Regions from separate parts of the Massilia sp. UYP32 genome, predicted to be linked through region 1. Evidence: predicted binding sites of a transcription regulator. Region 1 holds the regulator's gene; the other holds the start of a gene.
The links. The regulator sigma-54, encoded in region 1, starts transcription at its own class of promoters, with help from an activator protein. The targets are predictions, from matches to a motif close to TGGCANGNAANCTGCTTT.
Positions count from the first base shown of each region.

Region 2: ABIB42_RS06980 (TorF family putative porin) is a predicted target of sigma-54. The motif match lies at 3,043-3,060, and genes of this name have one in related genera.

Region 1 is NZ_JBNDIK010000026.1:89,093-95,122, reverse strand. Features, by position in the region: gene ABIB42_RS20200 (DUF5694 domain-containing protein) at 26-1,096, opposite strand; gene ABIB42_RS20195 (enoyl-CoA hydratase/isomerase family protein) at 1,181-2,266, opposite strand; gene hpf (ribosome hibernation-promoting factor, HPF/YfiA family) at 2,390-2,749, opposite strand; gene ABIB42_RS20185 (RNA polymerase factor sigma-54) at 2,825-4,300, opposite strand; gene lptB (LPS export ABC transporter ATP-binding protein) at 4,312-5,064, opposite strand; gene lptA (lipopolysaccharide transport periplasmic protein LptA) at 5,076-5,624, opposite strand; gene lptC (LPS export ABC transporter periplasmic protein LptC) at 5,672-6,030, opposite strand, start outside.
Region 2 is NZ_JBNDIK010000007.1:24,811-30,840, forward strand. Features, by position in the region: gene ABIB42_RS06970 (adenosylcobalamin-dependent ribonucleoside-diphosphate reductase) at 1-2,448, opposite strand, end outside; partial or broken gene ABIB42_RS06975 (accessory factor UbiK family protein) at 2,646-2,873, opposite strand; gene ABIB42_RS06980 (TorF family putative porin) at 3,125-3,859, shown strand; gene glnK (P-II family nitrogen regulator) at 3,879-4,217, shown strand; gene amt (ammonium transporter) at 4,232-5,632, shown strand; gene gshA (glutamate--cysteine ligase) at 5,777-6,030, shown strand, end outside.

The DNA of each region.
Region 1 (6,030 bases):
TGACCTTATCTTTCATGTGCAGCATTTACCGCAGCAACGCCGCTGTATCGACGACCCGCACGTCGTGCATCTGGTGCAGGTAGGCTTCCAGGTAACCCTTGTGCGAAGCACCGACGATGACCAGCAGCCGCGTGCCCGGCATGACGCCCACCACGTCGCGGATGTTCGCCGCCATGCGCAGGTTGCGCGTTTCCCAGTAGCCGACGTAGGCGCGGCCGAAGCGCTGCGGTGACGGCTCGTTCAGCGCCGCGCCGAAATCGATCTCGAAGCTCGCCGCGACGTGGGCCGGCGAATTGTAGGCGCGAACCATCGCCAGCAGGCCTTCCGGAGTATCCACGCCCCGGTCGAGGATCTCGTCCTCCTTCTTGCGCTTGGCATTGGCCGGATTGTCCCAGGCCTTCATGATCGCCTCGCCGGCCGCCTTGCGATCGGCGTAGGGGCGGCCTGCCGTCTGGTCGTCCATCGCATATACGCGCTCATGCCCCAGCCGGGCCGCCAGCTGCGCCGCGATCGCCACGCTTTCGTTGGGATGAACCGCGAGCTTTTGCAGCCGTGCGACCAGGACCTCATCCAGGCCGTCGCCGGCGCGGCGCTCGGCGTTCGGCAGGCGGAGCCACTGGACCACGGCCGACGCCTCCTCGCCGCCGGCCAGGAACACGGCCGCCAGGCGCCGTCGCTGGGCCGCCGACGGCGCCGCGGGCCAGGCGGCCAGCAGCCGTTCGGCCTCGGCGGTGGCCTGCGGCACGTCGAGCCCGGTCGCCGCCCTGGCCGGCGCGGTATCCCAGCAATAGCCGTCGACCGCCTCCTGGTAGCGCGCCGCATAGCGGCGCATGAAATCGCACTGCGGCCCGGAGCGGTCCTCGACCGCGATCGCCTGCGGCTTCCAGGCGGCGAGCCGGTCGTTCAGCGGGGCCAGGCTCGACGTCTGGAAGGTCTTGGGCAGGTGCGCCAGGTGGGGCGAGCCGAGCACCATGATCTCGTTGACCGGCCCCGTCGCGGGGCCCTTGAGCCGGCTCGGATCGAAGGCCGGCTGGTAATCCTGCGCGGCGGCGGCGCAGGACAAGGTCATCGAGATCAGCAAGGCAGGCAGGCGCATCGGGTTTCCTTTCAGGTCATGAAGACCCGATGTTCACACCTCACCGATATGGTGTCACGCAAAAATGGATATGCACGCAGCGGATTATGCGAGATGCCTGAGCGGATGCGCATGCTCCGGCCACACCGGGTCGAAGAAGCGCGCCACCATGTCGGGCGTCACCTGATCGAGCGAAGGCGGATTCCAGCGCGGCGCATTGTCCTTGTCGATGACGAGCGCGCGCACGCCTTCCAGCACTTCGCCATGCGCGAAGTTGTGACGCACCAGCGAACGTTCCATGCGCAGGCAGTCGGCCACGGACAGCTGCGCGCCGCGCGCCAGCAGTTCGTGGGTCACGCACATCAATAGGGGCGAGCGCTGGCGCATCGCCGCCAGGGCGCGCTGCGCGAACGGCGTCTCGTCGCCTTCGAGCGAAGCCATGATCGCGGCGACCGACGCGGCGCCGAAATGCGCATCGATCAGCTGGCGCTGGGCCTGCAGTTCGCCATTGCCCGCCTTCTGCGCGAACGGCGCCGCGAAAGCGCGGATCGCCGCCGGCAGGTCGGCGCCGGGTGTGGACGCGATCAGGGCATGCAGGGCCCGCAGTTCGGCGCCCGGCACGAAGACATCGGCCAGACCGATATGGAGCGCGTCGGCGGCGCCGATCGTCAGCCCGGTCAGGCCCAGGTAGTTGCCCAGCTGTCCGGGCGCATGCGACAGGAAGTGGCTGCCGCCGACGTCCGGGAACAGGCCGATGTTCACCTCGGGCATGGCCATCTTCGTGCGCTCGGTCACGATGCGCAGGCCGCAGTCCGGGCCGCCCTGGGCGATGCCCATGCCGCCGCCCATCACGACGCCATCCATGATGGCGATGTAGGGCTTCGGGTAGAAATGGATCAGGTGGTTCAGCGCGTATTCTTCGGTGAAGAAATCCTCGAGCAGCGCGCTGCCGCCCATCGGCGTCGCATGGCCGACCTCATGGAAGAAGCGGATGTCGCCGCCCGCGCACAAGGCCTTCTCGCTGCTGCTGGTCAGTACGACCGCGTCGACCTGCCCGTCATGCCGCCAGGCGCGCAGCACAGTGGTGAGCGCGCGCACCATCTCGAGCGACAGCGAATTGAGCGCCTTCGGGCGGTCCAGGGTGATGATGCCGGTGCGGTTGGCGACGCGGGTCAGGACGTGGTCGGTCATGGCGTAATCCGTAATGGAGAGACATGCATTTTACCGAACACACGAAACGCGTCATATCGGGGAGCTGGATGCAAAAAGGGCGTCCCCTCAGACGCCCTTAGCTAGTGTGAGCCCTGCGCCTGATCAGGCGACAGCAGCGTCTTCGCCGCCGTTTTCCGGCAGGCGTTTGATCGAGGTACGGCTATGGTCCTTCAGCATTTGCTTGTGTTTCAGAATCTGTCTGTCCAGCTTATCCATCAGCGTATCGATCGCGGCGTACAGGTCTTGCGCGACACTTGCCACGTGCAGGGTCTTGCCCGACACCTGGACGTTGATCTCTGCTTTCTGCCTTTTTTCTTTTTCAGTGAGGTTGTCGACGGCCAGGAAGACGTGGGTGTCGATCACCTGGTCGAAATGGCGAATGATGCGCTCGAGCTTATTCTGAACGTATTCACGGATGGCGGGGGTTACTTCGAGATGATGGCCACTGATTGTGAGGTTCATACACACTCCTTTGAAAAGGTTGCACCGTGTGGACCACACCAACGCGACAAGGCACGACGGGTGTGGACGGCGCAGTTACAAGGACTTGCGGAGGCTTACAGGGGGTATCTTGAGGGCTTCACGGTATTTTGCAACCGTCCGGCGCGCGATGACCATGCCTTGTTCCCCGAGCATCTCCGCGATCTTGCTGTCGGACAATGGGTTCCTAGGGTCTTCTGCTCCTGTCAATTGTGCGATGAGCGCACGGATTGCCGTCGAGGATGCTTCGCCTCCCGCCTCGGTGGCAACGTGGCTGCCGAAGAAATACTTCAACTCAAACATGCCGTGCGGGGTCAGCATGTATTTCTGCGTTGTGACACGAGAAATTGTGCTCTCGTGTAGGCCTAGTGTATCAGCTATCTCACGTAAAACAAGGGGCCGCATGGCAACCGCGCCATGGGAGAAAAAGTTGCGCTGGCGCTCGACGATCGCCTCCGCCACGCGCAGGATGGTGTCGAATCGCTGGCGCATATTCTTGATGAGCCACTTCGCTTCCTGCAGCTGCGCGCCCATCTGCGCTTCGCTCTTGCCCTGCTTGAGCAGGCTGGCGTACAGGCTGTTCACGCGCAGGCGCGGCATCACGTCCGGGTTCAGGGTGACCGCCCAGCCGCTCTTGGAACGGCGCACGATCACGTCCGGCACCACGTAGTCCGACACGTTCGAGGCGAACGCCGCGCCCGGATGCGGATTGCATTGGCGCACCACGGCCTGCACCTCGCGCAAGTCTTCGTCGTCGCAGTCGAGCGCTTTTTTCAGCTTGCTGTATTCGCGCTGGGCGAACCAGCTCAGGTAACCCTCGACGATGGTCAGCGCCATGCGCCGCGTCACCAGCGGCACGCCCGGCATGCGCCGGATCTGCAGCGCCAGGCACTCGGCCGCGCTGCGCGCGCCGACGCCCACCGGGTCCATGCTCTGCACCAGCGCCAGCGCACACCGTAATTCGTCGATCTCGATCTCGAGTTCTTCGGGCAGCCTGGCGTGGATCTCGTCGAGCGGCTCTTCCAGGTAGCCGTTGTCGTCCAGCGCATCGATCACCAGCTCGGCCAGCGCACGGTCGCGCGCCGACAGGATGGCTTCGCGCACCTGTTCCATCAGGTGTTCGCGCAGCGTGATGGCGCAGGCCTCCAGTTGCGGGCGGCCGTCCTCGTCCTCGCCGCCGCCGGACGATGGCGCGCCGCCGTCGCTCCAGTCGGCATCGACGCGTTCGTTGTCGGCGCCGCCCTCGAAACCCTCGCCCTCCTGCGCCGGCGCACCCTCGCCCTCGGCCTGCTGGCCGGGCGCCGGCGGCGCTTCGCCATTGGCGGGCGCATTGTTGATGGCGCCATCGGCCAGCAGGCGCACCGATCGGTCGAGCGGATCGTCGAGCCGCTCGAGCAAGGGGTTATCGCCCAGTATCTGCTCGATCTCCTGGTGCAGCTCGAGCGTCGACAGTTGCAGCAACCGGATCGACTGCTGCAGTTGCGGCGTAAGCGCGAGGTGCTGCGAAGTGCGAAGTTGCAGGGACTGTTTCATCTAGGCGTCGCTCACATGCGGAAGTGTTCACCCAGGTACACGCGGCGCACCGACTCGTCGGCGATGATGTCGTCAGGACGGCCGGAGGCAAGCACCGCGCCCTGGTTGATGATGTAGGCGCGGTCGCAGATGCCGAGCGTCTCGCGCACGTTGTGGTCGGTGATCAAAACACCGATCCGGCGCTCCTTCAGGAAGCGCACGATGCGCTGGATCTCGATCACGGCGATCGGGTCGACGCCGGCGAACGGTTCGTCGAGCAGCACGAAGCGCGGATTGGTCGCCAGCGCGCGCGCGATTTCCACGCGGCGGCGCTCGCCGCCCGACAGCGACAGCGCCGGATTCTCGCGCAGCTTCTCGATCTGCAGGTCGGCCAGCAGGGTGTCGAGGCGCTCGTTGATCTGGTCTTTCGACAGCGGCTTGCCGTTGTCTTTCTGCAGCTCGAGCACGGCGCGGATGTTCTCTTCCACCGTCAGCTTGCGGAACACCGAAGCCTCTTGCGGCAGGTAAGACAGGCCCAGTACGGCGCGGCGGTGGATCGGCAGGCTGGTGATGTCGGTGCCGTTGATGTCGATCGAGCCGGCGTCCGACGGCACCAGGCCGACGATCATGTAGAACGACGTCGTCTTGCCGGCGCCGTTCGGGCCCAGCAAGCCGACCACTTCGCCGCATTCGACCTGCAGCGACACGTCGCGCACCACCAGGCGCTTGCCATAGCTCTTCTGCAGGCCCTTGACGACCAGTGTGCTGCGATCGCCCAGCTCCATCGGAATCGCCGTCATTGGGCGCCTCCGGCGGGTGCGCGCTTGGGCGCCAGGATCAGGGTGCCGCGGCCGCCGCCGGCGACGCTCTTGCCGCTTTCGTCGTTGCGCACCGTGGCCACTTCCTTGCGGTTGTCGTAGGAAATGAAGGGGCCGGTGATCTGGTTGGTCATGCGCGCGCCTTCGAGTTCGCGCACGACGGCGTTGGAATACAGGCGCACCAGTTCCGACCGCTCGTCGTACTCGATGCGCTCGGCCTGGCCGTCGACCCACAGGTCGGGACCGCCGTCACGCTTCTGGCGGAAAGTGGCGACCTTGCCGCCGGCAGCGGTGAGGGTCACGCTCATATAGCCTTCCGGGCTTTCCTTGACCAGGGCGCGGTCGGACTTGAGCACCAGGGTGCCGCGGGTCAGCACCACGTTGCCGGTCAGGATGCGGGTGCCGGTCACCTCGTCGATGTCGAGCGAATCGAAGTTGATGACCGCTTCCTTGAGCGAATCGGCGCGTTCGGCGGCCGCGGTCAGCGACAGCAGGGAAAGGAAGGCGGCGACAAGTAGTTTTTTCATGGTTGGTGGATACGGGTCTCTGGTTGGCACGCGGCGTTTCTGGAGGATCAGCGCTGGCGTGGCGGATAGACGATCTGGCCGCGGCTGGACAGGTGCAGCTGCATGGTCGCATTGTTGGCGACCATGCCGGTGCCCTTGACGCTGGACGCGCCGAGCTGCATGTCGATCGGCAGATCGGTCTTCAGTATTTCTTCGTCCGGCAGCACGGTGAGCGCCTGGGTGCGCACGTGCAGCGATTCACTCTGCGCGGTCTTGGGGCGCTGCAGGTCGACGTCGCCGATCAGCTCGACCCGGTGCTCCTGGTGATGGATCTGCGCGTTCTTCGCGACCACCGTCATCGGCGGGCGGCCCGGCTCGACGCCGCGCAGCACCGGCGCCTCGACGTGCGACACGTCGCCGCGCGGAA
Region 2 (6,030 bases), on a different contig from region 1:
GCACGACGCGCAGCGCGAACACCCGTCGACCTTGCGCAGCGCCAGCGCGCCGCATTCCGGGCATTTGGCGCCGTTCAGGACGGGCAGCGGCTCGGCCGGCGTCTCCTCTTGCAAGCGCGGCCCTGGCGCGGCGTCGTGCATGCGCCGTTCGAAGCTGCGCGCGAGCGCGTCCACCGGCACCTGGTTGCCCTGCTCGTCGAGGAAGCCGCGCCGCGTCAGGATCCGCTGCAGCATGAAGGCGATCGCCGCGACTTCGGAGTCGTGGTACACCGGCACCTGCACGCCGTCGTCGCGCACGATGTGGCCGCAGCGCACCGGGCCTTTTTCCCATACCACTTCGCGCATGTCGGCCAGCGCCCGCGCGATTGGACCGCCGGCGCGCGCCACCATCGACAGCAGCCGCATCGAGGCCGTGATCCACTGGTGGCCGCCGGTGCGCTGGTTGGCCGGCATGAAGAATTCGAAAGGACGCTCGACCGTCACCTGGCGGCCTTCCCACACGCCTTCGGCGCGCAGGAAGCTCACCGTCAGGTAGACGGTCTTGCGGCCTTCCTGGGTCGAGTACTCGATCTTCGACGTCACCGATTCCAGCTCGCCGAGCGGACGGTGCTCGAAGCGCCTGCGCAGCGGGTCGTCGTCCGCCACCGGCGCGGCCGATGCGTCGTCCGCCGCCGGCGCGGTTGACAACACGCTCCCCAGCACCGCGTTGGGGCGATAGGTCGCCAGCCCCTTCAGGCCGGCGCGCCAGGCTTCCAGGTACAGGTCGCGGAAGTCGTCATAGGGATAATCCTCGGGCACGTTGACGGTCTTGGAGATCGCGGTGTCGATGAAGGGCTGGACCGCCTCCACCATGCGCAGGTGGTCCAGCGCGCGCATCTCGAGCGCGGTGACGAAGCTTGGGGGCAAGGGGACGTCGCCGCGCAGCTGGCGGTACAGGCGCCAGGCGCGGTCGCACACTTCGTAGCTGCGCGTGCCGCCGTCCGCCGTGCGCTTCCTGCGCCGGTAGGTCCAGGAATAGGGCGGCTCGATGCCGTTCGAGGCATTGTCGGCGAAGGCCAGCGAGATGGTGCCGGTCGGCGCGATCGACAGCAGGTGCGAGTTGCGGATGCCGTGCTTGCGGATGCCGTCGCGCAGCGCCTCGGGCAGGCGCAGGGTGAACTGTCCGCGCAGGTACTTGTCGGCGTCGAACAGCGGGAAGGCGCCTTTCTCGCGCGCCAGTTCGATCGAGGCCGCGTAGGCCGCGTCGCGCAGCTCGCTGGCGATGCGCGCCGCCATGGCCCGGCCCGGGTCGGCGTCGTAGCGCAGGCCCAGCATCGCCAGCGCGCTGCCCAGCCCCAGGAAGCCCAGGCCGACGCGGCGCTTGGCGCGCGCCTCGTCGGCCTGCTGGGGCAGCGGCCATCGGGTGGCGTCCAGCACCAGGTCGAGCATGCGCACCGCGACGGTCGCCACCTTGCGCAGGCGCTCGAAGTCCAGCCGCGCATCCAGGGTGAACGGCGCGTCGATGAAGGCGGTGAGATTCAGCGAGCCGAGATCGCAGCAGCCATACGGCGGCAGCGGCTGCTCGCCGCAGGGATTGGTGGCGCGCAGCTCCTCGGCATACCAGAGGTTGTTCTCGGCATTCATGCGGTCGACGAACAGCACGCCCGGCTCGGCGTGGTCGTAGGTCGAGACCATGATGCGCTCCCACAGGTCGCGCGCGCGCACGCTGCGGTAGACCCACAGGCCGTCTTCGCGGCGGTGGCCGCCGGCCGCCTGGTCTTCGTCGCCCGGCTCGGCCGCGTGCACCAGCGCGAACGCCTCGTCCGCCTCGACCGCGCGCATGAAGGCGTCGGTCACGCCGACCGAGATATTGAAGTTGGTGAGACGGCCCGTGTCCTTGGCCGCGATGAAGCGCTCGATGTCGGGATGGTCGATGCGCAGCACGCCCATCTGGGCGCCGCGCCGGGCGCCGGCCGACTCCACCGTGCGGCATGAGGCGTCGAACACTTCCATGTACGACACCGGGCCGGAAGCGCGCGAGGCGGTGCCGGCCACCTTGCTGCCCAGCGGGCGGATCGCGGAAAAATCGTAGCCGACCCCGCCGCCGCGGCGCATGGTCTCGGCGGCTTCGCTGAGCGCGGTATAGATGCCGGGCAGGCCGTCGCTGGCGCCGGAGATCGAGTCGCCCACCGGCTGGACGAAACAGTTGATGAGGGTGGCCGACAGGCCAAGGCCGGCGGCGGACGCAATCCGGCCGGCGGGAATGAAGCCCTGTTGCTGGGCCTCCAGGTAACGGCGCTCGCAGTCGGCGCGCTGTGCTGCCGGCTCGAGGGCGGCCAGGGCGCGTGCGATGCGCCGCTGCACGTCCCCGATCGTGCGTTCGTCGCCGCGCGCGTATTTTTCGCGCAGCACGTCCAGCGACACTTCCTGCGCGGGCAGGGCGCCGGCTGGCGCTTCTGGTGCATTCATGCCGGTCGCCCTATCCATGAATGCACCCGCCATCAGGGTTTGTTGATCGGCGTATCGCCCGATTTGTCGAGATGCGGCGGCAGCACGATGGTCGGATCTTCGGGCTGGGCCGGGAACGGCGCGGTGGCCGACGGCGCCGCGCCTGGCGGCGGGGTGGTCGACGTGGACGATGCCGAGGTGGAGGCGCCGGAAGCGAGGCGGGCTTCGAGCTCGATCACGCGCAGCTCGAGCGCTTCGAGCTTGGCGCGGGTCTTGGCCAGCACCTGGGCCTGGATGTCGAATTCCTCGCGCGTTACCAGGTCGAGCTTGGCGAAGCCCGAGGTCATCGCGGCCTTGACGTTGCGCTCGATGTCCTTGGCCGGACCACTTTCGAGTGCCTGGTTGATCTTGCCCTGCAAGTCGCTGAAGAAGTTGCTGTTGTTCATGTCCCTATCCCTTTCTGCCGGGTTGTATGCACCAAGTCGGTGCAAACGAGCCTGATTTGGTGCGTCACGCAACACGGCGGACGCCGCTCGCGCTCGGTTGTATTGAAGCAAATCGTATGTGGGGCGTGTTTACCAAAAAAACAAGGCCATTTTGCGCGCTTTTATGAGCTGGCACACATCCTGCTAAATGAAAGAGGAATAACGCATGAAAAAAGGATTCCGAACGCAGTAACTGTCAAAGGGGGTTTGTCATGAAGTGCAATGCAAAAATCAACGCAATCAGTCTGGCGATTCTGGCTTTCACCAGCGTCCCGGCCATGGCACAGGAACAACCCGCCGAACATCAGGTGAGCTACAACGTGGCCCTCACCAGCGACTACCGTTACCGCGGCCTGTCGCAAACCGATTCCGACCCCGCGCTGTCCGGCGGCGTCGACTACGTGCACAGCCCAACCGGCTTTTACGTAGGCACCTGGCTCTCCACCATCAAGTGGACGAAAGACCTGGGTGGCGACGGCAATATTGAATGGGATGTGTATGCCGGCAAGCGTGGCCAGTTGACCGACGAGGTCAGCTACGACGTCGGCGGCCTGTATTACTGGTATCCGGATAACAGCCTGGATCCGAACGCAAATACGTTTGAAATTTACGGCAAGCTCGGCTTCGGGCCCGCATATATCAAGTATTCGCACTCGACGACCAATCTGTTCGGCACCGCCGACAGCAAGCGCAGCGGTTACCTGGACGTGGGCGCCGACATCGACGTCGGCAACGGCTTCCTGTTGAACCTGCACGTTGGCCGCCAGCGCGTGAAGAACAACAGCCCGGCGTCGTACACCGACTACAAGGTCGGCGTGACGAAGGACTTCGGGGTCGCCACCGTGGCCCTGGCCTGGCACAAGGCGAATACCGATGCCTACCTGAGTCCGGAAGGCAAGAACCTGGGCAAGTCAGCCGCCGTGCTGTCCGTGTCAAAAACTTTTTGATAGCAAAAGAGGCAATACCATGAAAATGATTACCGCCATCATCAAGCCCTTCAAGCTCGACGAGGTGCGTGAAGCGCTGTCGGAAATCAACGTACAAGGCATGACGGTGACCGAAGTGAAGGGTTTCGGTCGCCAGAAGGGTCACACCGAGCTGTACCGTGGCGCCGAGTACGTCGTCGACTTCCTGCCCAAGATCAAGATCGAAGCCGCCGTCGACGATGCCGTCGTCGACCAGGTGATCGACGCGATCCAGGGCGCCGCCCGCACCGGCAAGATCGGTGACGGCAAGATCTTCGTGGCCGACCTGAACCAGGTCATCCGTATCCGCACCGGCGAGACCGGCAACGACGCACTGTAAGAAGGAAAGTGTTCATGAAGCATATAACGACAAAAATCCTGACCGCCATGCTGGGCCTGGGCCTGGCCCTCCCGGCCATGGCGGCGCCGTCCATCAACAAGGGGGATACCGCCTGGATGTTCGTCGCCACGCTGCTGGTGATCATGATGGTGATCCCGGGCCTGGCGCTGTTCTACGGCGGCATGGTACGCGCCAAGAACATGTTGTCGGTCCTGATGCAGGTCATGATGGTGTTTTCGCTGATCATCGTGCTGTGGTGCCTGTACGGCTACTCGCTGGCCTTCACCGGCAACAACGCCTTCATCGGCGGCTTCGACCGTGCCTTCCTGCAAGGCATCTGGGACCCGGTCGCCGGCACGTTCTCGATGGGCGCCACCTTCACCAAGGAGGTGATGATCCCCGAGTTCATCTTCGTCGCCTTCCAGGGCACCTTCGCCGCCATCACCTGCGCGCTGATCGTCGGTTCCTTCGCCGAGCGCGCGCGCTTCGCGGCGGTGCTGGCCTTCGTGGTGATCTGGTTCACGTTCGCCTACCTGCCGATGGCGCACATGGTCTGGTTCTGGGCCGGCCCTGACGCGATTACCGACGCCGCCTCGCTGGCCACCGTCACCGCCGGCGCCGGCTACCTGTGGCAGCAGGGCGCGCTCGACTTCGCGGGCGGCACCGTGGTGCACATCAATTCCGCGGTCGCCGGCCTGGTCGGCGCCTACGTGATCGGCAAGCGCGTCGGCTACGGCAAGGAATCGATGGCCCCGCACTCGCTGCCGATGACGATGGTCGGCGCTTCGCTGCTGTGGGTCGGCTGGTTCGGCTTCAACGCCGGTTCGGCGCTCGAAGCGGGCGACATCGCGGCGCTGGCCTTCATCAACACCCTGCTGGCGACCGCCGCCGCCACCGTCTCGTGGGCGGCCGGCGAGTGGATCTTCAAGCGCAAGCCATCGATGCTGGGCGCCGCCTCGGGCGCCATCTCGGGCCTGGTGGCGATCACCCCGGGCGCCGGTTTCGTGGGGCCGATGGGCGCCTTGGTCATGGGCCTGCTGGCTGGTATCATCTGCCTGTGGGGCGTGACCGGCCTGAAGCGCATGCTGCGCGCCGACGATTCGCTCGACGTGTTCGGCGTGCACGGCGTGGGCGGCATCCTGGGCGCGCTGCTGACCGGCGTGTTCGCGGCGCCGTCGCTGGGTGGCCAGGGCGTGTGGGATTACACCACCAATGCCATGAACACCAGCTATTCGATCGGTAGCCAGGTGCTGGTGCAGGCGCACGGCGTGGTCGTGACCATCGCCTGGTCGGCCATCGTCGCCTTCATCGCCTTCAAGCTGGTCGACATCGTGATCGGCCTGCGCGTGCCTGAAGACGAAGAGCGCGAGGGCCTGGACATCACCAGCCACGGCGAATCGGCGTACCGTTACTGATATCTCCGGATATCGGTCAGAAAGGCGCCTGCGGGCGCCTTTTTTGCGTTCTTGGCAACACCTCTTTAAAAAGGCCAGGCAACCCCCATATGAGATACCCGATTAAGTAAACAACAAGAAGCGCATAACAAGGACGTCCTCTACATGGTTCCGCACCTCGCCACAGCCCAGACCGGTCCTCTGCTGGACCTGGAAAAGAAAATCCTCGAAGCCACCCCCGCCATCGAGCGCTGGTTCCGGCTCGAGTGGCAGGAGCATACGCCGCCGTTCTATTGCTCGGTCGACCTGCGTAACGCCGGGTACAAGCTGGCGCCGGTCGACACCAACCTGTTCCCGGGCGGCTTCAACAACCTGCCGACCGAAATGCTGCCGCTGACGGTGCAGGCCGCCATGGCCGC